One region of the Rhodococcus sp. JCM 9793 genome, then DNA from elsewhere that is predicted to be linked to it. Evidence: riboswitches for the same ligand, from Rfam matches in the RefSeq annotation. Region 1 holds a riboswitch; the other holds the start of a gene.

Region 1 (15,960 bases):
ACGCCTCACCGAGGCGTCCGATCGTGGACTGTGGGCCGAGCCCGACCCGGAAACCCTGAAGGCGCTGCAGCAGGCATACCTCGACGTCGAAGGCGATCTCGAGGATCGCGGATGAGGTTGCGGCTGATCGGGATCGGACCGGGTGGCCCGGACGATCTCACAGTCGCCGCAGTCGCGGCGCTCGAGAGCGTCGATGTGTTCCTCGTCGCCGACAAAGCGAGAGGCGTCGACGATCTCGTGTCGGTACGAGAACAGATCCTGCGCCGGCACACCACCGGTCAGTACCGCACGATCGTGGTGCCCGATCCGCCGCGCGACCGCATGCCCGAGCGGTACGGGACGGAAGTGCGCGACTGGCATGCTGCGCGTGCCGAGGCGTACGAAGAGGTGCTTCGCTCGAATGTGGAAGACGACGAGACCGTCGGATTCCTGGTGTGGGGAGATCCGAGCCTGTACGACAGCACCATTCGCGTCGTCGAGCGAATTCGCGACCGCGGTGTTCTCGACATCGACTACGACGTCATTCCCGGTGTGAGCAGCATTTCGCTTCTCGCGGCCCGACATCGTCTGGTGTTCAACAGGATCGGTGGGCCGGTCACGATCACCACCGGTCGGCGACTCGGGGCGGAGGCCGCGTCGGGCGCCGACAACATCGTTGTCATGCTCGACGGGCGGCTCGCCTGCCGCGAGCTCGACGACGACTGGGACATCTGGTGGGGCGCGAATCTGGGGACGAGCGACGAGGAACTCGTCGCGGGTCGGCTGGGCGACGTGCTCGACGCGATCGACGTTGCGAGGACACGGGCCAAGGCTGCGCGCGGTTGGGTGATGGACACCTATCTGCTGCGCCGCGCAGGATGAGCTGCGTAGCAGCCGGGCATACCGTTCAGTGTGACCGGATCAGCGTCGGCCGCGGCCGCGTGTCGGTGGGGGACTTGCTGAGCACGATCGGCAGCCATTGCGATGTCATGGCGATGATGACGAGCCAGTTCAGGATCATGCCGATGCCCGGCGCATGTGGGCCGTCGGCGATCATCCCCGCCTGCGACCAGTAGCCCAACAGCCCGAACAGCGACGCGAGCCCGCAGCCGAGCATCGCCGCCGACGCCAGCCGCCAGCGGCGCAGACACAGCGCGGTAGAAGAGACCAGCACACCGAACACCACGGTCAATGTCGTGAAGACCTGCATCAGCATCGAGACCGCAGTAGTGTCGCCGAACCAGCCCGCAAGAACCGTCCACGACCAGGCCGACGACGTCTGCGGAAGTGCAAGCCCGATGATCAGCAACCCGATGCACCCGGCGAGCACCCAGCGCCGTCGCCCGGGGTCGAACTCCCCGGCGATCCGCTTCTCGATTCGCGTGAAGTCGTTCCGGTACGCCGACAGGTTCTCACTCACGTGCATGCCTCCTCGTTCGACCACACGAGAAGCCATTATGGCCGCCCCTGCTCGACCCGGTGGAAGGTGTCGATCACCAGGGTAAACCCCGGGTGGGTAGAGGCGTCAGTCCTTGTCGGTATCGGTTGCAGGTCCTGATGGTGTCGCGCCGCCCTCATCCGTCCAGTCGGAGGAGTCCTGCTCCGTCGACTGCGCGGGATCGGATACCACGTCGGGCGGTGTACCGTCCTTGCCGCGCGCGGTGCCGGCCGTTTCCGGATCCTTGTGTGCGCTCATGCCGGTGTCCTTCCGTCGAGGTGTGCCTGCCCGCATACCCCGAAGCTGCCGTCTCCAACCGTGTGTGCCGCCGTGGTCGACCGGGTACGGAGAAGGCACACACGATGTCCGGGAGGATCCGATGTCAGATCAGTACCGCATGCAGCACCCCGGGGAGCAGTACCAGACGCCACCGCTCGCCGAACAGGAAGAGATCCGGTATCCGGGGCGCACCTCCGAGATGGTGTCGGAGCCGGACCACGGGGAGCACACGTATCGGGGCAGTGGCCGTCTCGACGGCAGGCGCGCTCTCGTGACCGGCGCAGATTCGGGCATAGGGCGGGCCGTGGCCGTTGCGTTCGCGCGAGAAGGCGCCGACGTCGTCGTGAGTTTTCTCGACGAGGATGATGATGCGCGCCGCACTGCGGAGCTGGTCGAGGAAGCGGGGAGCAGAGCAGTGACGGCACCGGGGGACATCCGGTCCGAGGAGTTCTGCCGCGAACTGGTCGGCACCACCGTGTCCGAACTTGGTGGGATCGACATCCTCGTCAACAACGCCGCCTACCAGCACATGGAACCTGGCGGTATCGCAGACATGACCACCGGCCAGTTCGACCGCGTGATGAAGACGAACCTGTACGCGCCGTTCTGGCTCTGCAAATATTCGGTGGCCGAAATGCTTCCGGGTTCCGCAATCGTGAACACCACATCGATCCAGGCCACCAGCCCTTCTCCCGGCCTGCTCGACTACGCGACCAGCAAGGCCGGGATCGTGAACTTCACCAGGGGCCTCGCCGCGGATGTCGCTCCGAAGGGGATCCGCGTCAATGCGGTCGCACCCGGACCGATCTGGACGCCGCTCATCCCGGCCACGATGACCCGCGACGCCTATCAGCAGTTCGGTGCCGACGTTCCTCTCGGCCGTCCGGGGCAACCCGCCGAGCTCGCCCCGGCGTACGTCTTCCTCGCCTCCCAGGAGTCGAGCTACATCACCGGTGAGGTAGTTGCGGTGACCGGTGGCGTGCCATTTGCCTGACTGCGCCGGGGAGTGCGCACGCTCGGGTCTTGTACTGTGTGACCCGACGTAGGGAACACCGGTGTGAATCCGGGGCTGTCCCGCAACTGTCACCGAGGAGCTGACCTCCGATTTCATGGTCACGGCCGTAAGGGCTGGAAGGCCGGGGGAAAGCATCGATCCGGGAGCCAGGACACCTGCGTCGGCCGAAGCAGTACCACGAGGATGGACATGATCGATTCAATATTTTCCGCCCGTCAGGGGCGGCAGACGGTGCTGCGCGCAGGCATCGCACTAGTCGCAGTGGCGATGACCGTTGCAGGCTGCTCGTCGAGCGACACCAACTCCGACGGCACCGATCAGCAGGTGACCAGCGCCGCGTCGGGATCGACGTCCTACCCGCTGACCATCCAGAACTGTGGTCGCGAGGTCACGATCGACGCGCCGCCGCAGCGGGCTGTCTCGCTCAACCAGGGGTCGACGGAGATCCTGCTGTCACTGGGCCTGGCCGATCGTATGGTCGGGACCGCGACCTGGACCGACCCCGTGCGCGAGAACCTCGCGGCCGAGAACGAGAAGGTCCCGCGCCTTGCCGACAACAATCCGTCCTTCGAGGTGGTGCTCGATACCGAACCCGACTTCGTGTCGGCGTCGTTCGGCGGCACTCTCGGAGAGGGGGGTGTCGCGTCACCTGAGCAGTTCGAGCAGCTCGGGGTTCCGTCGTACCTGTCGCCCACCGACTGCGATGGCAAGGACGACAACAGCGTCAACTCCGACGGCAACCGCACCGAGCCCCTCACGATGGACGCGGTGTACAAGGAGATCAGGCAGCTCGCCGAGATCTTCGATGTCACCGAACGCGGAGAGGACTTCGTGGCCGAACTCCAGCAGCGGTACGACACCGCCGCGGGGGAGGTCGATGCATCGGGAGTGTCGCTGGCCTACTGGTTTGCCGACACCGCCACCCCGTACGTCGCGGGCTGCTGCGGATCGTCGGGAATCATCACCGACTCCGTCGGCGCGAAGAACGTCTTCGACGACACCACCAACGAGTGGCCGCAGGTGAGCTGGGAGTCGATCCTCGACCGGGATCCCGCAGCTCTGGTGCTCGGCGACCTGAGTCGGCGAAGCATCGCGGGCGACGCACTCGACAGCAAGATCGAATTCCTCGAGTCGAATTCGGTGACGCAGCGTCTGACGGCGGTGCAGAACAAGCGGTACATCGTGGTCAACGGTGCCGACATGAACCCGTCGATCCGCACTGTCGACGGAATCGAGAAGGTCGCCGGCGCACTGCGCGAGTGGAACCTCGCAGGCTGATGGTGTCGGCGACGAAATCTCGGTCGCCCGCCGCGCGTGCCCCGGTCGCGACGGTCGTCGTCGCGCTCGGGCTCGTTGTCCTGGCGATGTCGATCGCCGTGACCGTCACGATCGGTCCCGCCGAACTGTCCGTGTCGGACGTGTATGCGGTGATCTTCGATCGGATCGGTGTGGCCGACAGTTCGGTGAGCGCGATCCGTGAAGGAATCGTGTGGGAATTGCGACTGCCTCGGACCCTGCTTGCCGCGGTGTGCGGCGCAGGTCTCGCGGTGTGCGGTGTGATCATGCAGTCGTTGCTGCGCAATCCGCTGGCGGATCCGTTCGTCCTGGGTATCTCGTCCGGCGCATCGACCGGTGCCGTGATGATTGCGGTTCTCGGCATCGGGGGCGGTGCCGTGTCGCTGTCGGGTGGTGCGTTCCTGGGTGCGCTCGCGTCGTTCGCACTCGTGCTGCTGCTCGCTACCGGCGCAGGTGGTGGGACCTCACGCGTCGTATTGGCGGGTGTCGCGGGAACACAACTGTTCTCGGCGTTGACGTCGTTCATCGTCATCTCGTCTGCCGATGCCGAGCGGACCCGCGGGGTGCTGTTCTGGTTGCTGGGGTCGCTGTCCGGAGCCACCTGGAACGATGTCCTGCTCTGCGGAGCGGTGTGTGCGCTGGGAATCCTGGTATGCCTGTTCCGGGCTTCCGCTCTCGACGCGTTCACCTTCGGGTCGTCGACGGCCGCCACACTCGGTATCTCGGTGGGCCGGACGAGACTGATGTTCCTGATGGTGACCGCGCTGATCACCGCTGTCCTGGTGAGTGCTGCGGGCGCGATCGGCTTCGTCGGTCTTGTCCTGCCGCACGCGGCACGATTCCTGGTGGGGCCCCGGCACAGTCACCTGGTGCCGGTGACTGCGGTGGTGGGTGCGGTGTTCATGGTCTGGGTGGATGCGGTGGCCCGCACCGTGTTCGCGCCGCAGGAGGTTCCGGTGGGTGTGGTGACCGCTCTGATCGGCGTGCCGGCCTTCGCGCTGATCCTGTTCCGTACGAGGAGTACGCCGTGACATTCCGTACGAGGAGTACGCCGTGACACTGTCCGCGAAGTCGCTGCAGTGGAGCCGCGGCGGGAATCTCGTGATCGACGATGTGACGATCGACCCGGTGCCGGGGGAGACGATCGGGTTGCTGGGTCCGAACGGATCGGGCAAGTCGTCGCTGTTGCGTCTGTTGGCCGGCATCGATCGTCCAGATCAAGGCTCGGTGACTCTCGACGGGACGGACATCGGGAGCCTCGGTCGGCGGGATCTGGCGCGCAGGGTCGCGATGGTCGGGCAGCACGCGCACACCGAGGTCGACATTCGGGTGCGAGATGTGGTGCGCCTCGGTCGTATCCCGCACGCGGACATGTTCGGACGCGACGACGGCGGAGCAGCTGCGATAGGTCGGGCGCTTGCCGTGACGGGGATGGTCGAGTTCGCCGACCGGCTGTGGCGCTCGATGTCCGGTGGGGAGCGTCAGCGAGCGCAGATCGCCCGAGCCCTCGCACAGGAACCCGAGGAACTGCTGCTCGACGAGCCGACCAACCACCTCGATATCCAGCATCAGCTCGACATCCTCGAACGGGTCGTGGCGCTGCCGGTCACCAGTTACGTGGCGCTACACGATCTCAACCTCGCGGCGATGTTCTGCGACCGGGTCGTGGTGCTCTCGCATGGTCGCATCGTTGCGCACGGCACTCCGTCCGAGGCGCTGACCGCAAACCTGATCGAGCAGGTCTACGGGGTGCGCGCAACGGTAACAGTCGACGACGGGGTACCTGTCATCCGCTATCACAGGCTCTGCAGCTATGCTGCCCGTGCGTGATTCAGGTGGTCCTGGATGCCGAAATCACGCACGGATAAGTGATTTTCGTTCCCTTTCCGAGGTGCCACCCCAGATCCCGAACTGTTCGCCGGTGTCGACCGCGTATCGCAGGCACTCGTCGACGACGGGGCAACCGGCGCAGATCCGCTTGGCGTGGTTCTCCCTGCGTAACCGCTCCGTGGGTGTTTCGGTGTCCGGTCCGAAGAACGGCGACGGGCCGAAGAACCGGCAGTCGGCCTGTGCCCACCAGTGGACGTCGGGATCGAGGTGTCGTTCGTCGCGCATGTCACCGGCTCTCCGAGGCGGAGTACGGAACGAGTCCCGCGTTGTTCTCGTCGATCCGGATGCTGCGGCCCAGATGTGGGAACGCCCGCTGGGTGCAGGACGGGCGGTCGCACACCTTGCAACCCGCGCCGATGGGTGTGGTCGTGTCGGGATCGTCGAGGCGCAACCCTCTCGAGTAGACGAGTTTGTCGGCGTAACCGAGATCGCAGCCGAGGCCGATCGCGAAATCCCTTTTGGCGGCGAGATACCCGGGCATACCTTCATGGGTGGTGCGGGCGATCCAGAGGTAGGTGCGGCCGTCCGGCATCTGCGACACCTGCGTCAGGATGCGACCGGGTGATGTGAACGCATCGTGTACAACCCACAGCGGACAGCTGCCGCCCACGCGGGAGAAGTGGAAAGCGGTGGCGGACTGACGCTTCGAGATGTTTCCGGCGCGGTCGGTGCGGACGAAGAAGAACGGCACCCCGCGCTGCCCGGGTCGTTGCAGTGTCGACAGTCGGTGGCACACGGTCTCGAAGCCCACCTCGAACTTCGCGCCGAGAAGATCGATGTCGTAGCGCAGAGCCTCGGCCGAGCGAAGGAACTGGGTGTACGGCAGGATCAGCGCTCCGGCGAAGTAGTTGGCCAGGCCGACGCGAGCGAGGGCACGTGACCGTTCGGGCAACGTCTCGGCGTCCGCGACGATGGCGTTGATGGTGCCGGCGTGCGCGATGAAGGCGAGTTGCGTCGCCAGCTGGAATGCACGTTGGCCCGGGGTCAGGCGTCGCGCGAGGGTCAGGATCTTCGCAACCGGGTCGTAGGCGCGTTTCGGTCCGATGCGGTCGGGTTCGTCGGTACGGATGATCACGGTGATGCCGTGTTCGTCCTGCATCAGACTGCTCAGCTGCAGATCCAGTCCACCGACGGTCAGTCCCCGACCGGTGAACAATTCCTCTGCGGCATCGTCGAGTTCGGCGATGTGGTTGCGGCGGTCGTAGAAGAAATCGCGGACCTCCTCGTAGGGTGTCGTCGCGGACTGGTCGGCGACGACACCCGGATCGTCCGGGGCGAGCTGCTCGAGCTGTTCGGTGGCGCCGCGCAGCCGCCGGTGCATCGACACCAGCGCGCGTGCCGCGAACGGAGTGCGTGACAACAGTTCGTCGATCTCGGCGGCCGTGACATCGGTGGTATCGGGGTTCTCCGCGAGTACCTCCTGGAGGTCCGCGAGGAGGCGAGCATCGGTGTCGGCAGCGAAGAACGCCATGTCGAGGTCGAACATCGAGTTCAAGCGCAGCAGTACCGGCACGGTGAGGGGGCGATGGTCGTTCTCGAGTTGGTTGACGTAACTGGTGGACAACCCGAGCGTGGTCGCCAGTGCGGTCTGGGTCATCCCACGCTCGTCCCGTAAGCGGCGCAGACGAGCACCGGCATACATCTTCTGCATGGCTGTGAATCTAACATCTTCGACATACGCAACATTCACAAATTTGCTCGATGCATTTCGCAAAAATAGGCATATGCAAGGCATTTCCAACTTTGTGAAGTCTGCGTAGCGTGCAAATCGAAGCACCAACGTTCGGAGGATTCCAGTGAAATCACATCTCGTACGCACTCGTCGGTCCGCGGAAGAATTTCCGAAGGAAGAGCACCTCGCGTGGCGGATCGCCGAGGTGGCCACCGACTCGGTGGAGGTTCCGGACGACACGGCGGACATGATCGTCAATCGCATCATCGACAACGCCTCGGTCGCCGCCGCATCGCTGACCCGTCGTCCCGTGTCGAACGCGCGCGTCCAGGCGCAGTCCCACCCCTACACCCCGGGCTCGGCGGTGTTCGGCGTCGACGGCACCTTCTCGCCGGAGTGGGCAGCATGGGCCAATGGTGTGGCCGTGCGCGAACTCGACTTCCACGACACGTTCCTCGCCGCGGAATACTCGCACCCCGGCGACAACATTCCACCGATCCTCGCTGTGGCTCAGCACACCGGACGCAGCGGTGCCGATCTGATCCGAGGTCTGGCCACCGGATACGAGATCCAGGTCGACCTGGTCCGCTCGATCTGTCTGCACGAACACAAGATCGACCACGTGGCACATCTCGGCCCGTCTGCCGCGGCCGGCATCGGGACGCTACTCGGGCTCGACACCGAGACCGTGTACCAGGCCATCGGACAGGCCCTGCATACGACGACGGCCACACGCCAGTCCCGCAAGGGCGAGATCTCCAGCTGGAAGGCCTACGCTCCCGCTTTCGCAGGAAAGATGGCCGTCGAAGCTGTCGACCGTGCCCTGCGCGGCGAGGGTGCCCCCTCTCCGATCTGGGAGGGCGAGGACGGTGTCATCGCGTGGCTGCTCGGCGGACCGAACGTCGAGTACCACGTGCCGCTTCCCGGCCCGGGCGAGGCCAAACGCGCGATTCTCGACACCTACACCAAGGAGCACTCGGCCGAGTACCAGAGCCAGGCCCCGATCGACCTCGCCCGCCGCATGCGGGAGCGCATCGGCGACCTGGATCAGATCGAGTCGATCGTGCTGCACACCAGCCATCACACCCATGTCGTGATCGGCACCGGTTCGAACGATCCTCAGAAGTTCGATCCGTACGCGTCCCGCGAGACCCTGGACCACTCGGTCATGTACATCTTCGCGGTGGCGCTGCAGGACGGTACTTGGCACCACGAGCGGTCGTACGCGCCCGAGCGCGCGCAGCGCCCCGACACGATCGAACTGTGGAACAAGATCTCCACCGCGGAGGACCCGGAATGGACGCGCCGCTACCACTCCACCGACCCCGCGGAGAAGGCATTCGGCGCCCGCGCCGAGGTCACGCTGAAGAACGGCGAGGTCATCGTCGACGAACTCGCCATCGCCGATGCACATCCGCTCGGCGCGCGCCCGTTCGCTCGTGACCAGTACATCGAGAAGTTCCGGATCCTCGCCGAGGGCATTGTTGCTCCCGGCGAACAGGACCGCTTCCTCGACGCGGCGCAGAGCGCCCCCGAACTGAAGGCAGGCGATCTGCATCAGCTCACCTTCACCGTGTCCGATGACGTTCTCGCCCGCGCTCCGAAGCTGCAGAAGGGACTGTTCTGACATGACCGGTCTCATCGCCGCCACCACGTCGGCTGCGGACAAGCGCATCGCGTTCCGTGCCGGACTGATCTCCGGGAAGATCCAGCGTTTTCCCGGAGCAATCAATCCACTGACGGCAAAGCTCGTCCAGGAGATCGGCTTCGAGGGCGTCTATGTCTCCGGTGGGGCGTTCTCGGCGGCGCTCGCCCTACCCGACATCGGTTTGACCACGCTCACCGAGGTCACCGCGCACAGCGCCCAGATCGCTCGGGTCACCGACCTGCCGGTGCTCGTCGACGCAGACACCGGGTTCGGGGAGCCGATGTCCGCGGCGCGCACCGTTACAGTCCTCGAGGACGCCGGGATCGCCGGGTTGCACCTGGAGGACCAGATCAACCCGAAGCGCTGCGGTCACCTCGACGGTAAGGCCATCGTCGGCACGGACGAGATGGTGCGTCGTCTGCGCGCCGCGGTCTCGGCTCGCCGCGACCCGAACTTCGTGATCTGCGCCCGTACCGACGCGGCGGGTATCGAAGGGATCCCCTCCGCCATCGAACGTGCGAAGGCTTACGCCGACGCCGGCGCCGACCTGATCTTCACCGAGGCGCTCCACACCACGGCGGACTTCGAGAAGTTCCGCGCCGCAGTGGATGTGCCGTTGCTCGCGAACATGACCGAGTTCGGCAAGTCGCAGCTGATCCCCGCACAGGTTCTGGAGAAGATCGGCTACAACGCGGTGATCTACCCGGTGACCACGCTGCGGTTGGCCATGGGTGCCGTCGAGAAGGGACTGCGGGTCATCCATGAGGAGGGAACGCAGGAGACCCTGCTCGACGAGATGCAGACACGCTCGCGGTTGTACGAGGTGCTCGAGTACGAGCGTTACAACGAATTCGATTCCGGGATATTCAATTTCACCCTCGACAGGAGGCAGTGATGACAGACACCGCTGTTCCGACGATCTTCAAGGGATTGGCCGGCGTCGTCGTCGACACCACCGCGATCTCCAAGGTGGTGCCCGAGACGAACTCCCTGACATACCGCGGCTACGCCGTGCAGGATCTGGCCGCCCACTGCAGTTTCGAACAGGTCGCCTACCTGCTGTGGAACGGTGAGTTGCCGACCGACGCCGAACTGACGTTGTTCATGCAGCGCGAACGCGCCGAGCGGCGGGCCGATCGCTCGCTCCTCGGGCTCGTCGCGAAGTTGCCCGAGAGCTGTCACCCGATGGATGTGGTGCGCACGGCGATCAGCTATCTCGGCGCCGAGGATCCCGCCGAAGCCGACGCATCGCCCGCCGCGAATCGCGTCAAGTCGCTGCGGATGATGGCGGTGCTGCCGACCATCGTCGCTGCCGATCATCGTCGACGGCGCGGTCTCGACCCGATTGCGCCGCACCACTCGCTCGGGTTCGCCGAGAACTTCCTGAACATGTGTTTCGGGAAGGTTCCCGATGCGGAGATCGTCAAGGCGTTCGAGGTCTCGCTGATCCTGTACGCGGAGCACAGCTTCAATGCCTCGACCTTCGCGGCGCGCGTCGTGACGTCGACGATGTCCGACATCTACAGCGCCGTCACAGCGGCGATCGGAGCGCTCAAAGGTCCGCTACACGGCGGTGCCAACGAGGCCGTCATGCACGACATGCTCGAGATCGGCGAACCGGAACGCGCCGAGGAGTGGATGCGCGGCAAGCTCGCCCGCAAGGAGAAGGTGATGGGCTTCGGCCACCGCGTGTACAAACACGGTGATTCGCGCGTCCCCACCATGAAGGAGGCGTTCCGGGATGTCGCCGCTCACACCGACGGTGAGAAGTGGGTGCGCATGTACGACGTCCTCGAGAAGACGATGGGTGACGCCACCGGGATCGAGCCGAACCTCGACTTTCCCACTGGACCTGCGTATTACCTGATGGGCTTCGACATCGAGGTGTTCACACCGATCTTCGTCATGAGCCGCATCACCGGCTGGACGGCGCACATCATCGAGCAGAGTGAATCCAACGCGCTGATTCGTCCGCTCAGCGAATACACGGGTGTTCCGCAGCGGTCCGTTGTGGCCTGACACTCGCACAGCGGCGCCCCCGGGCTGTTTCCGTCACCGTCTCCTGTCCCGGGGGCGCGCTTCCGAGGTAACCCGCACCGACGACCTGGTGCGGGTTACTTCGCGTCATTCCGGCGGTTGCCACACCGACGTTCGCGTCATGCCCGCCGCGCGTCCCTTGCCGGAGATCACCAGTGCCATCTTGCGAGAGGCTTCGTCGATCATCTCGTCGCCGAGCATTGCCGCGCCGCGGGACCCACCCGCTTCGGAGGTGCACCATTCGTACGCGTCGAGGATGTTCTCGGCATGGTCGTAATCGTCCTGGCCGGGGTTGAAGATCTCGTTGATCACGTCGACCTGGGAGGGGTGCAGCACCCATTTGCCGTCGAAGCCGAGTGCGGCGGCTCGGCCTGCCACACGTCCGAGACCATCGAGGTCCTTGATCGCGAGGTACGGGCCGTCTATGGCCTGCTTACCGTGGGCGCGGGCCGCCATGAGGATCGACATGAGAATGTGGTGGTAGGCATCGCCCACGTCGTATCCGGGTGGTTGCTCGCCGACGACGAGTGACTTCATGTGGATCGACGCCATGAAATCGGCGGGTCCGAAGACGAGCGTTTCGATTCGCGGGCTCGCCTGTGCGATGGCATCCAAAGCGATGAGCCCCGAAGCAGTTTCGATCTGGACTTCGATTCCGATCCGGCCGACCTCGAGCCCGACCGACTTCTCGATCTGGGTCAGGAGCAGGTCGAGCGCACGCACCTGTGTGGCGTCCTGCACCTTGGGGAGCATGATGCAGTCCAGGTTCGTGCCCGCGCCTTCGACGACGTCGACGACGTCGCGGTAGGTCCAGGGTGTGGTCCAGTCGTTGACGCGCACCGTCCGGATCTTGTCGCCGAACCCGCCTGCATTGAGGGATTCGACGATGATCTCGCGGCCGGCGGCCTTGGCGTTCGGTGCGCAGGCATCCTCGAGGTCGAGGAACAGCGCATCCACGGACAACCCGCGGGCCTTGTCGATCATCTTGGGGTTCGATCCGGGAACCGCGAGGGTGCTGCGCCTCGGGCGGATGGTGCGGGTGCTCATAGGACACCTTTCGTATATCGAGACTGTACTGATGTATCTGATTGTGATTAATATACGTTTGTGTCCACGACTTCAACCCCGAGCCGTTTCACTGCTGCTTTCCGTGCGCACCCGGCAGGTGTCGCGCTCGTCACCGCAGACGCGGGAGCCGGGCCGGTGGCGCTCACGGCCACGTCGGTGGCATCGGTGAGCGCCGATCCGCCGATGCTGATGTTCTCCGTCTCCGACGCCTCGTCGAGCTCGCCGACGGTTGCCGCGGCCGACACCGTCGTAGTGCACCTACTCGCGGCGGAACAGCTGCACCTGGCGAAACTCGGCGCCACCAGCGGGATCGACAGGTTCGCCGACGCCTCCCTCTGGGAGAGGATGCCTACCGGGGAGGTGTGCTTTCGCGATGCTCATACCCGGATCCGTGCCCGGGTGGTGGAACGGCTGAGGGTCGGCACCTCGTCGGTGATGGTTGTCGAGGCGCTGGATATCGAAGGATTCGGGACCGATTCCGGGTCGACCGCTCCACTGGTCTATCACGACCGCGGGTGGCACAGTCTGGGCGACCATTCGCGGATCGAGTAGGCGACGCTACTTCAGGGGCGTGCCGTTGCGGGTGGCCTGGGCGATGTAGGTGCTCAGCATCTGTGATGCTCCGGCGAAGTGCTGCTCGGTGATGCGCCGTGCCTCGGCTCCGTCGCCACGCGCGAGTGCCCCGATGAGGGCATCGTGTTCGTCCAGGCTGCAGGGAACACGCTCGGGGAAGAGTTCGAAGTATCGCTGCGGGATCATGCGTCCGGCGTCGCCGAGCATTCCCTGCAGGCGCGTCGACCCGCACGATTTGTTGATCTCGCGGTGGAACAGCCAGTTGAGCGTGGCGATGTCGTCGCCGGAGGCTGCGGCCACGCGGATCTCGCGATGCAGCTCACGTACGCGAAGAAGCTGTTGGTGGGTGATCCGACCCGCGGCCCACTGCGATGCGACTCCGGACAGGGCCGCCATCAGCGCGAAGTTCTCGACGATCGTCTCGGGGGAGACCCCGATGACGGTGATGCCGCTGCGCTGTGCGACGCGGACCAGGCCTTCCTGTGCAAGGGCCAAGCAGGCCTCCCGTACCGGAGTGCGGCTCGTCCCGAACTCCTCCGCGACGGCGTCCAGGTCTATGCGGTCGTTGGGGGAGAGATCGCCGGACAGGATCCGATGACGTAGCGCAGCGCGCACGCGTTCACGGCCCGTCTGCTTCGGCGATGTCTCGTCCGATGTCTCGCCGACGATCCACGGACCCCGGTCGGTCTCCGTCATCGCGACCTCTTTTCCTGACACGCATTCTTCGGTGTTGACAATCTATCACCGAGCATTAAATATATCAGTTGACATCAGATGTGTTTCTTTCGCTGAGGGAGTCTTTCCATGACAGAGCGCAGAACCGACCAGATGACGCTCGTGGCGTTCATGCAGGCGTCGAACGTGTCCGTGTACTCGGGGTCATGGCGATACCCGAACGCGGCGCAGGACTACTTGAGCCTGGCCTACTACCAGCGGATCGCACGGGTCCTCGAAGAAGGCAACTTCGACCTGATGTTCTTCGACGACCGGCTCGCGATGCCCGGCATCTACGGCAACTCCGTCGCCGACGCCGTCCGCTACGGCGCCCGGCCGATCAAGCTCGACCTCACCGCGATTCTCGGCGCTGCCGCGGCCGCGACCACGCATCTGGGGCTCGGAGCAACCTACTCCACGACCTACTACCAGCCGTTCCACGTCGCACGTACCTTTGCGACACTCGATCATCTCAGTGGCGGACGCGCCGCCTGGAACATCGTCACCTCGGTGAACGACGCCGAGGCGCGCAACTTCGGTGTGGACAAGCACTTCGACCACGACAAGCGCTACGACCGCGCCGAGGAGTTCGTGGAAGTTGTCGCAAAACTGTGGGATTCATGGGAAGACGACGCGATCATCGGCGACAGGGAATCGGGGATCTTCGCCGACGCGGAGAAGGTTCACGAAGTCGATCACCACGGCGAATTCTTCGATGTCCAGGGCCCGCTCACCGTGCCGCGAACGCCGCAGGGTCGGCCCGTGCTGATCCAGGCGGGCCAATCCGGTCGTGGCCGGCAGTTCGCTGCCAAGTGGGCCGATCTGATCTTCACGGGCGACCCGAGTCAGGCTGTCGCAGCCGAGCATTACGCGGATCAGAAAGCACTGGTCGCCGAGTACGGCCGGGCGACCGACTCCGTGCGGGTTCTTCCGATGGTCTACGTCATCCCGGGAGAGACCGAGGAGATCGCGCAGCAGAAGGAAAGCATCTTCCTGCACGAGCTCGTCCACCCCCAAGCGTCACTGACCCTGTTGTCGGAGGTCACCAACCACGATTTCGCGGGTCACAGCCTCGACGACGTCGTCACCGACGAGCTGATCGAGAGTGTCTCGGGCATCCGGGGCCTCGTGCAGGGCGTCAAGCGCCACATCGGCGACCAGGAACTGACCCTGCGCGTCCTCGCCAACCACCGTGCCACCCTGCTGCAAGGTCCTCGTTTCGTGGGCACCGGCGCCCAGATCGCGGCGCAGATGGAGGAGTGGTTCCAGTCGCGTTCGTGCGACGGATTCGTCATCGCCGCAACTCATTTCCCCGGAGCATTCGAAGACTTCGTGCGGCTCGTCGTGCCGGAACTCCGTGCTCGCGGGCTCGTTCGTGAGGAGTACACCGGTTCCACACTGCGGGAGAACCTCGGCCTCGAGCGCCCCGAGAACCTCATGACTGCAGGTGCGCAGACCGAACTCGTCGCCGACCGGGTGGTCGAGCATGTCTGATCCCGAACCGTCGCGCAGCGCCATGCTGCACGGCATCCGGGTACTGGATCTCGCAACCTTGGCGGCCGGACCGCTCGCGGCCACCTATCTCGGCGAGTTCGGCGCCGACGTGATCAAGGTCGAGCAGCCGCAGGGCGGCGACCCGATCCGGGGATGGGGAGTCCAGAAGGACGGTATCGGGCTCGTCTGGAAGAGCATCGGGCGCAACAAGCGCTCCGTCACAATCGATCTCCGCACCGCAGACGGCCAGGACCTGGTGCGACGTCTCGCGGCGGAATGCGACGTCGTCGTCGCGAACACTCGGCCGCATACTCTCACCCGGTGGGGCCTAGACTACGACGCACTCCGCAGGATCAACCCCAAGATCGTGATGCTGCATGTCACGGGATTCGGTCTCACCGGCCCCAAGTCGTCGCGCCCGGGATTCGGCACTCTCGGTGAGGCGATGAGCGGATTCGCGCACACCACAGGCGAATCGGACGGACCTCCGACGCTGCCCTCCTTCATGCTCGCCGACGGAGTGGCATCGCTCAACGCCGCGTATTCGATCATGATGGCGCTCTATCACCGGGACGTGCACGGTGCGGACGGTCAGCTGATCGACGTCAACCTGGTCGATCCGCTGGCGAGGCTGCTCGAACAGTCGCTGCTCGCCTACGACCAGACCGGTGAGATCGCACAACGGACCGGAAACCGTTGGGGTATCTCGGCGCCCCGCAACACCTACCGGACGAAGGACGACAAATGGCTCGCGATGTCGGCCAGCTCACCGAGCATCGCGGTGCGGGTGTTCAAGGCGATCGGACGCCATGACCTCGTCGACGATCCGGACTTCTCGGATGCGCAACGGCGCCTCG
Region 2 (15,960 bases), 2.0 Mb from region 1:
AGTCGAGGGCGAGCCCGGCGACCTGCTGCCACACGTCGGGGTCGGTGCCGTCGTCGACGGTGACGACCCACACGGCGTCGCGGAAGAGGTCTGCGGATCCGGCATCCCAGCCGGACTCGGCGGTCCCGGCCATCGGATGTCCGCCGACGAAGCGTGCCGACAGGCCGCGTGCTGCGACCGTGTCGGCGATCTGACCTTTCACGCTCACAACATCGGTGAGGGCCACGTTCGGTGCGTGCTCGGTGATCGCCGCCAGAATCGAGTCGACGGCGGGCACCGGCACGGCGAGCACCACCAGGGCTCGAGCTTCTTCCGCACGCGCCAGTGTGGCTGCCAGGTCGGTGGATGCGTCGAACCCGTCTGCGACGGCGGACTCCACCGCGTGCGCGGAGCGGTTGTATCCCCAGGCTCGACGACCCGTCGCTGTCGCGGCCCGGAGGACGGATCCGCCGATCAGGCCGAGACCGAGAACACAGATGGGGGGCGCGGCAGCAGGTGTGGACACCGCTCCAGATTGGCATATTCACCGGTGGGCTTCATTCGTGGGACCGGGCCGACTACCGTTGCGCGCATGGCTGCACAGCGTGTCGGGGACAAGAGCCCCGCGGTGAGTTCGACAGAGGACTTCGAAGGTTTTGCCGTTGCAGTGACGCGCGAGGACGGACGCTGGAAGTGCCGTGCACTGTCGGCATCGGCATTGACGAGCCTCGACGCTGCCGTGACGGAATTGCGGGAGCTCCGGAGTTCCGGAGCAGTGTTCGGTCTGCTCAATGTGGACGACGAGTTCTTCATCATCGTCCGCCCTGCTCCGGCAGGCACTCAACTGTTGTTGTCGGACGCGTCGATGGCGGTGGATTACGACGTCGCGGCCGACGTGCTCGATGCACTGAACGTCGAAATCCCGGACATCGATCCAGATGAGCTCGACGACGTGGAGCCCTGGGAAGAAGGAGACCTCGCGATCCTCGCCGACATGGGATTGCCGGAGCCGGTGCTCGCCGTGATCTTGTCGGAGACGGACCTGTATCCGGACGAGCAGCTCGACGAGATCGCGCAGAGACTCGGATTCGACGACGTGTTGAGCTCGACGCTCGACAAGATGAACTAGATGGGTCTGCGCGACGACGAAAAGCTGATCCGGGTCGCGTTGGACGCAGCGGCCGCCGCACCTGCCGGGGACGTCCCGGTAGGTGCGGTCGTGTTCGCGCCGGACGGCACCGAGCTCGCTCGTGCCGCCAACTCACGTGAGGCGACCGGCGACCCGACTGCTCACGCCGAGGTCCTGGCCCTGCGCGCTGCCGCGCAGGTGTACGGGGACGGGTGGCGACTCGAGGGCACGACCCTCGCGGTCACGCTGGAGCCGTGCACGATGTGTGCGGGGGCGCTCGTGCTCGCCCGGGTCTCGCAGGTGGTGTTCGGTGCGTGGGAGCCCAAGACCGGTGCTGTGGGGTCTCTGTGGGACGTCGTGCGCGACCGTCGGCTCACTCATCGCCCCCAGGTTCGCGGCGGGGTGCTGGAAGCAGAGTGTGCGGCGTTGCTCGAAGAGTTCTTCCGTGACCAGCGAACGCCTTCATCCGGGTCGTGACCAGGCGATTTCGACACAGAGACCCGATCCGGTAAAGTCTTCTAGCGGTGGCGTGTCCGAGCGGCCTAAGGAGCACGCCTCGAAAGCGTGTGACGGGTAACCCCCGTCCGTGGGTTCAAATCCCACCGCCACCGCCAAGAGCGACGCCCTCGAACTTCGGTTCGGGGGCGTCATTCGTCTGTGATGCCTGCCGGGGGTATACGCGAATGAAAACGGTAGCTGCTCGCTGCTGACAACGCGGCTGTCCGTTCAGGATGCATTGCTGCGCCCGTCGGCCTTCACCCCAGTCTCTCGCTGAGGATCGCGGCACCCGGACCCGACAGTTCCTGCGCGACCCCTCGCCGTCCGGCCATGGTCATCAGCACGGCTTCTCCCAGGCCTCGTGCCTCGGGGCCTCGACCGTAGGTCCAGTCGAGGTCGGTCGCGATGAGCCGCACACCTCGCGCCTTCCAGAACCCACGCAGTGGGGGAGCCGTCACGGCGAAGGGCAGCGCGTAGCGAAGGCGCTCAGGTGGGGCCGTGCGTAGGAAACCGAGGGGACGACGGATGTCCTGGTGGTGGATCAGAGCGTCGACGAGTCCGACGCGCCCGCCGAATCGTGCGGTGGCGCCACACGGATCGAGGTGGGCACGCAGGAACTCGAGCAGTGCGGCAGGTTCGAGGTGGGCGTAGTCGGCGAGCGCAACTTCGTTGAGGTGCCACGGCCGGAACCGAGTCCGGACCACCCGTTTCAGCAGGTCCGGAGTGCTGTGCTCCTCGTAGCTGATCATGTGGGCGACTACGTCGCGCACCGTCCATCCCAGGCAGAGGCTCGGCTCCTGCCACTGCTGCGGCGACAGAGTCTCCAGGAAATCGGCGAGGTCGGCCCGTTCGTCGTGGGCCATGGCCATCACGGACCCGCTCATCTTCGTAGGGTACGACGGCGACCACGAGTGGAGAAGGCGCCCGCCCCGCCGACAACAATGTGTGGCTACTCGTGTGGGCGCGTATCAGTGCTCGTCGATCAGGCGCCGCACGACTTCGAGCAGTTCGTCGACGTCGTCGCTCGGTGTATCGCTCGTCTCGCCCGACATCGCGGCGTTGTAGTAGAGGCCGTCGCCCATCAGCATGACGGCGCGTGCGACGGCAGGGTCGCTGATCTCATCGACGAGAACGTCCATCCAGCCTCGATGAATTCTCTGGAGTGCCAGGCGTGCGCGTGGGATCGCGTTCTGGCTCAGGCGGGTCGTGGCGATGATGGCGCGGTCGATCGGGGTGCCCGCGTAGACGGAGGTGCGGATGTAGTACGCGGCCGGTCCCTCGGGGGCATCCCGCATGAGGTCGGCATCCGCCGCGGCGAGTTCTTCGACGTGCTCGGCCAGGCTTTCGACGAGAGCGTCCTTCGAGGGGAAGTGATAGAGCAGGCCGCCCTTCGATACGCCGGCGGCGGCGGCGACGGCGTCGAGGGTTGCGGCGCGTTCTCCTTGCTCGAGCAGGATGGTCACGAAGGCGTCGAGCAGTTTGGCGCGGGCGGCGGGAGGGGGTGGCACGGGCCGATGATACGGCCCTCGTTACTTTACCGTCCAGCTGGTACAGTAACGAGGGTTCGATCCCAACCTTCCCGAAAGCCCGATAAACGTGTCGATCACACCTGTCTCGAATTCGGATGCGAACTCCGCCGTTCCGAAGGCCGGCCCACGCGAATGGGTGGCCCTCGCGGTCCTCATGCTGCCGGTGCTGCTGGTGTCGATCGACAACACCGTGCTCGCCTTCGCGCTCCCCGAGATCTCCGCGTCGCTGCAGCCGAGTGGCGCGCAGCAGCTGTGGATCATCGACATCTACCCGTTGATCCTCGCGGGCCTGCTCGTCTCGATGGGCAGCTTCGGCGACCGGGTCGGACGACGACGACTATTGCTGATCGGCGCGACCGGATTCGCGGCCGTGTCGGTGATCGCTGCGTACGCGCCGTCGGCGGAAGCGTTGATCGCCTCGCGTGCGGCACTGGGCTTCTTCGGGGCCATGCTGATGCCGTCGACACTGTCGCTGCTGCGGAACATCTTCCTCGACGCGGCGCAACGCCGGCTCGCGATCGCGCTGTGGGCGTCGTGCTTCGCGGCGGGTGCTGCGCTCGGGCCCATCGTCGGTGGCTTCCTGCTCGAACACGCGTGGTGGGGTTCGGTGTTCCTGCTCGCAGTGCCGGTGTTGATCCCGCTGCTCTTCCTCGGCCCGATCTTCGTTCCGGAATCCAAGGATCCTGCTCCCGGCCGCATCGACGTGGTGAGCATTGCGCTGTCGATGCTCGCGTTGGCACCGCTGGTGTTCGCGATCAAGAACCTTGCCAACGGTGGCTCTGTGGCCGCTACGGTGATTCCCGCCGGCGTCGGGATCGTGGCGCTCGTGTCTTTCGTGCGCCGCCAACTGCGCCGCCCGGATCCGATGCTCGACGTGCGCCTGTTCCGTGTGCCCACGTTCAGCGGAGCGGTCGCGGTGAACCTTCTCTCGGTGTTCTCACTCGTCGGTTTTCTCTTCTTCGTCTCTCAGCACCTTCAACTGGTGATCGGGCAGAGCCCCATGCAGGCGGGGCTGAGTCTGGTCCCCGGGCTGGGCGTGATGGTGGTGTCGGGGCTGACCGTGGTCACTTTGGTGCGGTGGATACGGCCGTCGACGATCATCGTGTCGGCGCTGTTGCTCTCTGCTCTCGGCTACGCGCTCGTGTTGCTGCTCGCATCGCCGACTGCGGTGACGCCGATCATCGTGGCGTTCGCGGTGCTCGGAGCGGGGATCGGGGCAGCCGAGACATTGTCGAACGATCTGATCGTCTCGAGTGTGCCGACGGAGAAGGCGGGCGCGGCGTCAGCGGTGTCGGAGACTGCGTACGAGATGGGTGCGGTGCTCGGTACCGCGGTGCTCGGCTCGATTCTCACCGCGTCGTACGGTGCGAATCTGCAACTTCCGACCGGGCTCGACCCGGAAGCCGCAGCTGCTGCTCGAGAAACCTTGGGCGGCGCCCACGCTGTCGCGACGAGCCTGCCCGCAGAGCAGGCGAACGTCTTGCTCACGACCGCAGGCGCCGCATTCGACAGCGGCGTGACCATCACGTCGGGCATCGGGATGGTGCTCATGGTCGTGTCCGCGCTGCTGGCGGCGCGGATGCTCACCCGGAGACCGGCCTCGACCGACGCGGTCGAGGCCGTCCTGGAGAAGTCCGGTGCCTGACGAGTCGCTGCTTACTGCGGCGACGTCGTGTGCCGAACCGTGGGCGGCGCGGTCTCGGATGTGGCCCGGGCACGTGGAACGGTGAACGTCGCAACCACACTCAGGATTGCCACGACGAAGCACGCTACGACGTACCAGAGGCTTCCGATGGGGTCGTCGTTGTCGGTGACCCCATCGACCGCCGAGAAGTAGTCGGGCAACGCGGTGATCCAGAGGACGGCCAGCACACCGAGGTACACCAGCGAGAACCGCTGGACGAACACGTTCGTGTAGGCGGGGGCGTCGGAGTCGCCGCGACGCAACCGCGACCACTGGCGAGCGAGCACCCATGCCGCGACGACACACAGGACTGCGAGTTCGAGTGCGTACACGATTCCGCGCACTGTCGTGCTCCCCATTCCCAGAATCGTGGCGGGCAGGGGAAGGACGAACGTACCCACCGAGGCAAGGATGCCGATGACGACTGTGCGCCAAACCAATTGGAGCCCGGTGAACTTCTCGCCCCGGTCGAAGTGGCGACCGACGAAGAACTGTGTGCACAAGGCCAGGGACATCGGCCACAGTGCAGCGAACACCACGACGCTCGGCAACGGGACGGCGTCGAAGAACGGTTGGCTGATCGGATTCTCGAGAGACCATTCCCACCAGCGCAATTGCGGTCCGAGGTGGTCGAAGATCTCGTAGAAGGCGTGATGGACGAATCCCACGCACACTGCGCCGAGGAACACGCCGTACCTGCGGAACACGCCGAGCATCCGCACGATCTCGAACGACAGCGTAGCGAGCAGTGGATAGATCGCCACGATGTAGAGGGGCAGTCTGCCCCACATGAATTCGACCGTGAACACATTGTGCGCGAACATCGTGTCGACGTGCTGTTCGATTCCGAATGCGGCCGGGAAGTACAGGGGTGGCTCGATGATGAACAGATACGCGCACGCGCCGAACCACAGCACCAGATTGGTGGGATCACCGTGTCGGCGCAGTCGGAGAACGGCGTACGCGAGGGCAAGAACAGCGCCGACGACGATGGTCAGTTCGAGGACGGGGAGCGTCCAATTCTCCAAGGCCAGAGGATTGCGGAACTCGAGGAGCCCACCGGCCTCGTCGCAGGAGAAACCGAGCCTCGTCGCGAGGTCGTCGAAGGTGGGCGAACACAGATCCGACATCAATTGACCCCCGGTGCAGCGGTTTCCGCGGTGTACCACTTGGTGACGTCGTAGCCGGCGTCGAAGCGCTCGAACCACACGCCGGCCAGCTCGGGCAGGTCCTCGTGTTCGGGGTTGTGCTTCGGCATCTGGCTACGGATGATGCCCCGCAGTGCGACGAGCTGCTCCTTGAGTCCGAGGTCGTCGAAGGCTCGCGGCATCGGCCCGGAATTCGCGGCCTGCAGGCCCGGAATGAGCTCGAGCAGCTTCTGCTTACGGCGATACGACGCGAACATCGACAGAGCGTCGATCTTGCGGTCTTCGATGGGGACGTGCTTGTTGAAGCCCGCGCACGCGATCCGAATGACGTCGAGTACGTGCTTGAACACCGAGGCCGCCACGCGCATGCGGTAGACGTCGCTACCTACGACGGAGTCGAAGATGATCAGTGCGGAGCTGCGGTGCTCGACCTCTTCGACGAAGTGCCAGATGAACAGGGAGGCAACGCGGTCGTCGCCGGGGCGGAACAGCGACGCGTCGTTGTCGAGCATGAGCTTGAAGACGGGGGTGAAGGTCGCTTCGAGGTCTGCGGTGTAGGCCAGTCGGTACTTCAGCGACGTCTCGGCGGTGAGCTTGTCGTAGGCGCCGATCACCTCGTCGAGGGTTTCCTGGAGGCCCGGGTACCTCTTGATCAGGGCGCGGACGTGCTGGCGATGCGCGGTGGAATGCTGTCCTTCCTGGCGCATGAACGCGTCGGCTTCCTCGGCGACCGTGTCGTCGGCGAACTGCGGCTTCGCCTCGGTGATCATCTGGACGATCATCTTCTCGAATCCGACGGCGAGGAACGAGACGGCGTTGGCCATGCTCGAGAACCCGGGGTTCGCGGGATTCCACAGGAACGGCACGTCGTAGTCCTCGAATGCGAAACGCATCTTGCGGACGTGCAGGTTTGTCATGTCACACCTCGTTCTCGGGTTTGTCCGATGTAGTCAGGGCAGGTGGGGCCTGCAATCGGGCTTTATCATACGTACTTGAAGAGATATGTATGATGACTTTCGTGGAGATGTCCCGGCATACCCACTCCGAGATTGGGTTGCGTGATAATGTCGGCCCCTCATTTCAGGAGGCGGTGTGGCACGTAGGCGAGGGTGGGGCGGGAGTCCGCCCGACAGCGACGAAGAAGCAACTCGGCGCATCGTCGACACCGCGGTCGATCTCATCGCGCGGACCGGCGCGGCGATCAGCATCGCTGAGGTTGCAGAATCATTGGGCGTGATCCGGCAGACGGTCTACCGGTATTTCCCCAGCTCGGATGCGCTGATGACGGCGGCGGCAATCGCGTCGGTCGCCGGATTCCTCGACCGCCTTGCCGACCACGTCGCAGGAGTCGTCGACCCCGTCGACGCGACCGTCGAAGCCGTCGTCTTCACCCTCGCGGAGGTACGCCGCACGCCGCACCTCGGTCTCCTGCTGTCGAACTCGTATGCGAACGTCCACCCCGAGAATATGACGTCCGACGAGGCGCAGGCTTTCGGCATGACGATGATCAGGCGGTTCGACGTCGAGTGGGAGCGATACGGATACGGCGACGCCGCACTCAACGAACTGGTCGAATTTCTCCTGCGGACGATGCAGTCGTTCTTCGTCTCGCCGGGTAATCCACTGCGCACCGACGACGAGATGCGCCGGTACTTGCGTCGCTGGGTGGGTACGGCGGTGGCTGCGCAGTCCGGTGAAGCGGATGATCCGGGCGAATCGACACCTCGCGACTGTGCTAGGTTCACCACGAGCCAGACGCATCCGTATGCAAGGGAATCCGGTGAGACTCCGGAACTGTCGCGCAGCGGTGAAGGTGACTGACAGGGCACGTGCCACTGGACCGGAAACGGTCTGGGAAGGCGCACTGTCGGGTTGATCCTGAGTCCGAAAACCTGCTGGCTCGCCGAATTGCAGACGCGGGCCTCGCGATTGGGCCCCCGATACGAGAGACCGAGCGATGCGTGCCCAGGCCAGCGGCCCAACCATTCCCCTTCGTGTGCACAGACACCTTCGGGCGAAGACCCTTGTACCCCGACCGGGTGGGGAGCTGGAGTCGCCGGGTCGCTGACATGCTCGATGTCGCAAAACCGCGCCGGCGAACCACGAAGCCGCTTGCACAAAAACGAATTCCGGCGAGCCCGCTCCTGGCCGCACTTGTCATAGCGGTTGTCATCAGCGCTTTCCTTTCGCTGACTCTCGGGTCGGAACCGATACCGCTGTCGGCCACATGGGATGTGGTGCGTGCCCGTTTCACCGGGAGTGTCGGACCGGACCCGGTGTACGACACGATCATTTGGAACCTGCGAGCTCCCCGCATCTTGATGGCGCTCATCGTGGGTGCGGGCCTGGCCATGGCCGGCGCCACGATGCAGACCTTGGTGAGAAACCCGCTCGCGGATCCGTACCTTCTGGGAATCTCGGCCGGAGCCGGTGTCGGGGCGACCCTGGTCATCATGTTCGGAGTGCTTGCTTCGCTGGGTATCTGGGCGCTGTCGCTGGGCGCACTGATCGGTGCGATGGTCGCGGGTGCTGCCGTCTTCGGCGTCTCGATGGCGCAAGGGGGTCTGACTCCGCTACGTCTGATCCTCACCGGTGTCGTCATGGCCTCGGCGTTCTCCTCGGTGTCCAGTTTCCTGGTGTTCTTCAGTGACGACCGGGATTCGGTTCGGTCGGTCCTCTACTGGATGCTCGGAAGCGTCGCGGGATCGATGTGGGAGCAGATTCTGCCTGCACTGATCGTCGTGGCCGTGTCTGCCGGCATTCTTTTCGCCCTCCATTCCTGGCTGGATGCGCTGTCGAGCGGACCGGATGTCGCCCGCGCTCTCGGTGTTCCCGTGCGTGGCCTCCGGCTCGGGCTCTTCGCGTTGTCGTCGGTGCTGGTCGGAGTGCTCGTCGCAGTGTCCGGAGGAATCGGGTTCGTCGGCCTGATCATGCCCCACCTCGCCAGGATCTTGGTGGGTGCACGTCACCGCGTCGTCCTTCCGGTGGCGGCGCTCGGCGGCGCACTGTTCCTCTTGTGGATCGACGTTGCGGCCCGAGTGCTGTTGAGTCCGGAGGAACTTCCCCTGGGCGTGATGACAGGTCTCGTCGGGGCCCCGGTGTTCCTGTTCCTGCTCGGGCGGCGTCACTACAGCTTCTCGGATGGTGCCTGATGCATCTTCGGGCGCGTAATGTGCGCTGTCGGATCGCAGGGTCGGACATCCTTTCCGATATCGACCTCGACTTGACCCGCGGATCCATGGTCGCGCTGGTGGGGGTCAACGGAAGCGGGAAGTCGACGCTGCTTCGTACCCTCGCCGGACTCCGTGCACCCGCAGAGGGAACGGTCGAAATCGACGGCAAGGATCTGTACTCGCTGCCGCTCCGTGTGCGAGCGAGGGCGATCGCCTATGTCGGTCAGGAGGAGACTCCGCCGCAGGACCTTCTGCTCGGGGAAATGGTTGCCATGGGCCGAATTCCACACCGTCCGCCCTGGTCGCTGGGCGAGGAATCCGATCGCGCGGTCACGCTCCGGGCCTTGGACACCGTGGAACTGGCACACGCAGTCGACCGACGCTGCGATCAACTGTCGGGCGGTGAACGTCGTCGCGCCATGCTTGCTCGCGGCCTCGCGCAGGAATCGGGACTGCTGATCCTGGACGAGCCGACCAATCATCTCGACATCCGCCACCAGTTCCACCTCCTCGATACGCTGCGCGGTCTCGGATGCACAGTGATCGCGGCGATGCACGATCTCACTTCGGCCGCGTCGTATTTCGACCGGGTCGCAGTACTCCACGACGGCGCCCTCGACACCTTCGCCGACGCGGCCGACGCCCTGTCCCCGGATACGGTGAAGCGCGTCTTTTCCGTACCCGCAACACAACTCACCGATCCTGCGACCGGACGCGCGCACCTCGTGCTCGGCTCGGATTCTGCAGGAACACGAGCCCATTCGGAGAATCATGCCTGACCCCACACCGTCTCGTCCGAACGTCCCGGTTTCGCTGGCCACCGGTCTCCTCGTTGCAACCGCGGCACTGACCGGGTGCAGCAGTGCCGGCAATCAGGAAACAGCGTCGGCGGAGAGCACCGTCACGATCGAGAACTGCGGAGAGCAGCTCAGCTTCCCATCGCCGGCGACGAAGATCTTCGCCAACGACAGCCAGCTCGTCCTGAACCTGCTTGCACTCGATGCCGACGACCAGATCGCCGCGGTGAGCGGAATCCGCAACACCCGACTCGATCAGCTCAGCGACATGTTCGGTGCGGAGCGCATCGACGCGCTACCGGTGAAATCCGAGGCCTCTTTCAATCTCGAGATGATCCAAGCTCAACAGCCGGACGTGGTCATGGCCGGTCACGGGTGGGGATTCAGTGTCGAAAAGAACATCACACCCGAACGGCTGGCTGCCGACTTCGGAATCCCCGCATACACCGTCACCCCGACCTGCTTGACCGCCTCGAACGAGGCGGCGACGCCATGGGACGAGGCCTATGCCGACTTGTCGAACATCGGAGCGATCATCGGTCACGACGATCGTGCGCTGTCGAAGATCGACGAGCTCGAGCAACGTCGCGAACAGTTGGAGTCGGCTCCACAGGCCGAGGACAAGCCGAGCGTCATGTACGTGTCCGTGCTGTCGGACGAGGGAGTCTCCAGCGCCGGCAGGCCACACATGTTCGGGGCCATCATCGACGCTGCCGGGGGACGGAACTCGTTCGACGACGTCGAGCAGAAGACCGCCAAGATGTCCTGGGAGTCGGTGACCGCAGCAAACCCGGACTTCATCGTCCTGACCGACACGGGTGACGGTGCCGGGGCATTCGACACGAAAGTGCAACTGCTGAAGGAGAACCCCGCGACCAGGTCGTTGGACGCCGTAACCCAGGGGCGAATTCTCAATCTCCCCAGTGACATGGGCCGCAGTGGTGCATTGATGGTCGATACCGCTGAACACCTACGAAAGGCATTGGAGGGCGCAGCGCTGCTTCCACAGAGCGACATCGAGCCGCGTATGGATCCGAGCGCGTCGAATTAGTCGACGAAGGGCGGTATGGCAATGGTGAATTCGGGAGTATCGGCAGAATCCGTGCTGTCGGACGTGCTGGGCGCACTTCCGGTCGGTGAACGTGCTGCCCTGGTGCTGGACGGAGGCTCGCAAGAAGTTCCGGCATCGGCGATTCTCGATCCGGAATGGATCGGGGACGAACTGAGGTTGCGCGCCGCGCGATGGCAGGTCGACACACCGTTGATCCTGGGGACAGTGCTGTGGCGGGCGATCAGCAATTCACTCGTCCTACCGACCATTGCAAGCAAGTTCGTCACCGGAACAGCGCTCAGTCCTGCGCTGGCGGACGTCTATCTGCACCGTCGGGCACTGACCGGACGCGACACGGATTTCGTCGAACCGGGACGTGTCTCGACGATGGACGGCACGGCCACACCGAACCGAAAGATGTATGGACGCTTGGTCGGTGCAAGGTCGACCCGAGCCCTCACCGGGTCGGTCGAGGCGGCATTGCTCGAAGCACTGGGTGCCGGGATCGAGTATTTTGCTTCCGTCTGCGGTAAAGGGGAGCGCAGGCTGTGGGCCGTTTCGGTCGACTCGGTCGCCGCCCGTTTCCTCTGGGCAGGACAGGCCACAGGGCGGGTGGGCGAGGCCATGGATACTGCGCGGGCGACTGTGCAGGCGATCTCGGATCAACTGCCGGGTCCTCGATTGCCGGAGCCGCGATTCGTAGAGGTGGCACCCGTTCCACCGAGCTTGCCGCGGACCTTCGTGCACCGGGTCTCGTGTTGCCTGCTGTACAACGGACCGCATGGTGTGAAGTGCTCGACGTGCCCTCGACAGCATCCTGAGGTGCGGCTCGAACGGCTGGTCGAGCGGAGTCGTCGTCTCGGTCCGTAGCGGCAGATCCGCGTACTCGATTCTCAGGAAAAATTCACGTGCACAACCCCATCAGACTTGAAACGTCAACTAATCTCGCCGTATGCGAAAAGTCGTGTGGTCGATCGTTGTTCTGGTGGTTGTTGCGTTGCTGGGCTTCTTCGTTGCGCCATGGGTGTACGGCACGTTCATAGCCGAGGACGACGCACCGGCCGCATCGGTGTCGACGTCCGGTGTCGAGGCCGCAACCGGTGTGCTCGACGGAGAGTTGGCCGTCACCCCGGGCGCCGACCCCAACCGGACCGCAGCGGGATACACCGTGCACGAGATCCTGCGCGGCGCCGACGTCACCGTGGTGGGCAGTACCGATCAGGTGTCCGGTACAGCGACGATTGCCGACGAATCGCTGACCGCAGCCGAAATCACCGTCCAGGTCGAGGGGATCGCCACCGACAGCTCTCAGCGCGACGGCCAGTTCCGCGGCATGGTCATGGACACAGCGAACCACCCGACCGCGACCTTCAGGTTGACCGACCCCGTAGACCTGTCGTCGGTCCCCACCGACGGCACCGTCGCGACCGTGTCCGGGGCCGGCACCCTCACCTTGCGCGGCGAGGAGCGGCCCGTGACGGTGGACGTCGAAGTTCTGCGTAGCGGTGAGAACATCGTGGCGTCGGGAAGTATCCCCGCGACCTGGGCGGACTGGGGGATTCAGCCGCCGAACCTCGGATTCGTCGCTGTTGACGAGACCGGGAGTGTGGACTTCCTGATCACCCTCGAGCCGGTGAAGTGACCGTCTCCGGCTGTGTCGGAGCCCATCCGGGCGGGCCGAAAGAGTAGCCGAGTTTGTGACGCCAGGACGTTGCCGACCGCCAGTCGCGGGCGATCGCCTTGTACTCGTGGGTCTGCAGATCCCAGATGTCGAAGGTGCCGACGGGCGTGGTCAGTCCGTAGACGGGCCGCTGCTCTTCGGCCTTGAACGTGCCGAACATCCGGTCCCAGACAATGAGGATGCCCGCGTAGTTGCGGTCGAGATACTCGGGATCGGACCCGTGGTGAACTCGATGGTGCGATGGCGTGTTGAAGACGAACTCGATCGGTGCGGGAAACTTCCCTACTCGCTCGGTGTGGACGAAGAACTGATAGACGAGACTGAAAGAGAACCCCACGAACACCATCCACGGCGGGATGCCGATGAGGGGCAGCGGAAGCCACATGACGATCTCGCCGCTGTTGTTCCATTTCTGGCGCAACGCGGTCGCGTAGTTGAAGTACTCGCTCGAATGGTGCGCCTGATGCGTCGCCCAGACGAGACGGACCCGATGCGCCATCCGGTGATACCAGTACCAGAGGAAGTCGATCCCCAGCAGCAGGATCACCCACGTGTACCAGGCATCGGCGGGCAGATGCCATGGCGCGACGTAGACCCACAGTGCGGAATATCCGACGAGCGCGAGTATCTTCCAGCCGGCGCTCGTCACGATGGAGATCAGCCCCATGGACAGGCTCGCTCGCGCATCGCGCATCTCGTATCCACCGCGCGGCGGGCGGACGCGACCGTCGGTCCCCGGCTCGGCGCGCTCGAGCGCCCGGGCGGCGACCCACTCGAGAATCAGGAACAGCGCAAACGCCGGAATCGCGAGGGTGACGGGGTCCTGCAACGGTTCGAGCAGCGACCACCACGAGTCGCGCAGGGTCTCCCACATCGCGGGACCTCCGAAGTAGTACGTGAACGACGGGCCAGTGTACGTGACATATGGCGCCCGTCACTATCGGTGATCGACGGTGCCGATTTCTCCCTTGTTTGGTAGGAATTGGTCGGCCGGAAACGTCGGAGGAGGCACCGAAGTGCATATCAGTGCAAGGGTCGATTACGCAGTAAGGACGCTCCTCGAACTCGCCGCGTGCGGAGCAGGCCCGGCCAAGGCGGAAAGGCTGGCGACTGCGCAGTCGATTCCGCACAAATTCCTCGAGGCCGTGCTCGCCGATCTTCGCCGTGGTGGTCTCGTCCGGAGTCGGCGTGGTCCCGATGGCGGTTACTGGCTGGCGCGACCGGCCGACGAGATCTCCATCGCAGACATCATCCGCACCGTGGAGGGGCCGCTTGCATCGGTACGGGGGGAGCGGCCGGAAAGTGTGGAGTACACCGGCGCGGCCGAGCGCCTGCGTGACGTGTGGATTGCGGTGCGGGTGAATCTGCGCGCCGTCCTCGAGGACGTGACGCTCGCGGACATCGTTGCCGACGACCTGTCGGAGTTCGTGCGTGACCTGACCGCGGATCCGGGTGCGTGGGAGCGTCGCGGCGTGTGAGGTGCGTTACCCGTATCGACGCAGTGTGTCCGATCCCATAAAAGTGCAGAGTTCTGCAAAGTTACAGAGCTCTGCAAGATCTGTACCGTTGTTGAAGTGACCTCTGCGCCCGGACTACGTGACCGCAAGAAGGCCGCCACCCGCGCTGCCCTCGCGGAGGCGGCCGCCGAACTCGCGCGCGAACACGGCCTCCACGAGGTCACCGCCGATGCGATCGCTGCCCGGGCAGGAGTCTCGACCCGGACCTTCCACAACTACTTCACCAGCAAGGAAGAAGCGGTCCTCGTGCATTTCGAGGGTCTGATCGAAACATGGATCGACCTTCTGCGGCACCGCCCCGCCGGCGAGCCCATCATGGTCTCGCTCGAGGAATGCGCGGTCGGACTGTTGACCGATCCGCAATGGTCGTTCGACGACATCGGCACCTGCGTCGCATTCGTCGAGGAAGGGTCCGCGAACGAATCCCGGCACATCGACGTGGCGATGCGCTCATCGCAGTTGCTCGTCGAGGTGATCGCCGAACGGACGGCCACGGACCCGGTCACCGACATCTATCCCAACCTGGTGCACTACGCCAGCCTGGGCGCGATCAAAGCAGCCATCGAGATGTGCCTGCCCGATTCGGGGTCGCCGAATTCGGGGTCCTCGCCCGAACACCTCATTCGCGAAGCTTTCGCTCAGCTCCGGCGAGGATTCTCGTAACCCCCTGCACTGCAGTCCTGTCCGACCCGAGAAATTTCGTTCTACCAAAGAAAGGGTGTCCGCCGTGGCGACCTACCTCTACCGGATAGGCAAGTTCGCTTACCGGCGTAAGGGCGCAGTCCTGTCCTTCTGGATCGCAATGCTCGTCCTCTTCGGAGTCGGTGCTGCAACGCTGTCCGGGCCGACGACGGACTCGTTCACCCTGCCCGGCACTCCGGCGCAGCAGACGCAGGACCTGATGGCCGAGCGGTTCCCGACGGCCGAAGACCCGATGAACGCACTGAGCGCCCGGTTTGTCTTCGCCGCGCCCGACGGGCAGACACTCGACGATCCCCACGATCCCCAGAACATGGCTGCGGTCGACGAGGTGCTCGCAGCGATCCGCGGGATCGACACGGTCTCCTCGCCCGCGAAGGTCGACCCGGCCACCGCCTCACCCGAACAGCAGGCCGGCGCGCTGGTCGATCCCGTGCTGGCAGATGCCGGGCTGACCCAGCAGATGCTGGCGCTGGCCGCGCAGCAGGGCACCCCCGAAGAAGCTGCCCTCGCCGACGCACAGGCGCTGTCGCCGCTCAGCGCCGACCACACCGTCGGTTTCGTCACCGTGCCGTTCGACGGCGAGATGACCGACGTCGACCAGACCATGCGCGACCAGATCGACGCTGCCGCGGACATCGGCCGCGACGCAGGATTGACCGTGCAGGTCAGTGGTACCGCCGCAGCAGAGATGACGATGCCCGGCGGCACCGCCGAGCTCATCGGTATCGGCATCGCCGCGATCGTGCTCACCCTCACCTTCGGCTCACTCGTCGCAGCCGGTCTGCCGCTGATCACCGCGCTCGTCGGTGTCGGTATCGGAAGCATGGGCATCACCATCGCCACCGGCTTCTTCGACCTGAGCTCGATGACTCCGACGCTCGCGATCATGATCGGTCTCGCCGTCGCGATCGACTACTCGCTGTTCATCGTGTCGCGCTTCCGGCACGAACTGCTCAATACATCCGATCGTGCCGAGGCTGCCGGTCGAGCCGTGGGCACCGCGGGCTCCGCCGTCGTGTTCGCCGGTCTCACCGTCATCATCGCGCTCATGGCGCTCAGCGTCGTCGGCATC

Evidence for each region. Region 1 has a riboswitch for cobalamin ahead of ACZ46K_RS11950 (ABC transporter substrate-binding protein). Riboswitches for the same ligand answer to the same signal wherever they lie in the genome.
Region 2: it holds a riboswitch for cobalamin, as region 1 does, so the genes downstream of both, ACZ46K_RS02855 (FecCD family ABC transporter permease) here and ACZ46K_RS11950 (ABC transporter substrate-binding protein) in region 1, are expected to answer to the same signal.

Annotation. Positions count from the first base shown of each region.
Region 1 covers NZ_AP043721.1:2,122,042-2,138,001, forward strand. Annotated here, with positions in the region: gene cobN (cobaltochelatase subunit CobN) at 1-115, shown strand, start outside; gene cobF (precorrin-6A synthase (deacetylating)) at 112-861, shown strand; gene ACZ46K_RS11935 (Rv2732c family membrane protein) at 887-1,405, opposite strand; gene ACZ46K_RS11940 (hypothetical protein) at 1,505-1,675, opposite strand; gene ACZ46K_RS11945 (SDR family oxidoreductase) at 1,797-2,690, shown strand; cobalamin riboswitch at 2,692-2,888, shown strand; gene ACZ46K_RS11950 (ABC transporter substrate-binding protein) at 2,979-3,989, shown strand; gene ACZ46K_RS11955 (FecCD family ABC transporter permease) at 4,076-5,038, shown strand; gene ACZ46K_RS11960 (ABC transporter ATP-binding protein) at 5,061-5,837, shown strand; gene ACZ46K_RS11965 (WhiB family transcriptional regulator) at 5,862-6,122, opposite strand; gene ACZ46K_RS11970 (short-chain fatty acyl-CoA regulator family protein) at 6,124-7,548, opposite strand; gene prpD (2-methylcitrate dehydratase PrpD) at 7,694-9,196, shown strand; gene prpB (methylisocitrate lyase) at 9,198-10,112, shown strand; gene ACZ46K_RS11985 (bifunctional 2-methylcitrate synthase/citrate synthase) at 10,112-11,236, shown strand; gene ACZ46K_RS11990 (HpcH/HpaI aldolase/citrate lyase family protein) at 11,342-12,301, opposite strand; gene ACZ46K_RS11995 (flavin reductase family protein) at 12,362-12,874, shown strand; gene ACZ46K_RS12000 (GntR family transcriptional regulator) at 12,881-13,591, opposite strand; gene ACZ46K_RS12005 (LLM class flavin-dependent oxidoreductase) at 13,700-15,103, shown strand; gene ACZ46K_RS12010 (CaiB/BaiF CoA transferase family protein) at 15,126-15,960, shown strand, end outside.
Region 2 covers NZ_AP043721.1:148,789-164,748, reverse strand. Annotated here, with positions in the region: gene ACZ46K_RS02905 (prephenate dehydrogenase) at 1-523, opposite strand, end outside; gene ACZ46K_RS02900 (tRNA adenosine deaminase-associated protein) at 572-1,108, shown strand; gene ACZ46K_RS02895 (nucleoside deaminase) at 1,109-1,585, shown strand; tRNA gene ACZ46K_RS02890 (tRNA-Ser) at 1,632-1,722, shown strand; gene ACZ46K_RS02885 (maleylpyruvate isomerase family mycothiol-dependent enzyme) at 1,864-2,490, opposite strand; gene ACZ46K_RS02880 (TetR family transcriptional regulator) at 2,575-3,114, opposite strand; gene ACZ46K_RS02875 (MFS transporter) at 3,290-4,780, shown strand; gene ACZ46K_RS02870 (hypothetical protein) at 4,792-5,949, opposite strand; gene ACZ46K_RS02865 (metal-dependent hydrolase) at 5,949-6,884, opposite strand; partial or broken gene ACZ46K_RS02860 (TetR/AcrR family transcriptional regulator) at 7,060-7,677, shown strand; cobalamin riboswitch at 7,703-7,881, shown strand; gene ACZ46K_RS02855 (FecCD family ABC transporter permease) at 8,037-9,119, shown strand; gene ACZ46K_RS02850 (ABC transporter ATP-binding protein) at 9,119-9,919, shown strand; gene ACZ46K_RS02845 (ABC transporter substrate-binding protein) at 9,912-10,988, shown strand; gene ACZ46K_RS02840 ((2Fe-2S)-binding protein) at 11,004-11,858, shown strand; gene ACZ46K_RS02835 (YceI family protein) at 11,941-12,630, shown strand; gene ACZ46K_RS02830 (sterol desaturase family protein) at 12,608-13,543, opposite strand; gene ACZ46K_RS02825 (RrF2 family transcriptional regulator) at 13,686-14,147, shown strand; gene ACZ46K_RS02820 (TetR/AcrR family transcriptional regulator) at 14,244-14,849, shown strand; gene ACZ46K_RS02815 (MMPL family transporter) at 14,914-15,960, shown strand, end outside.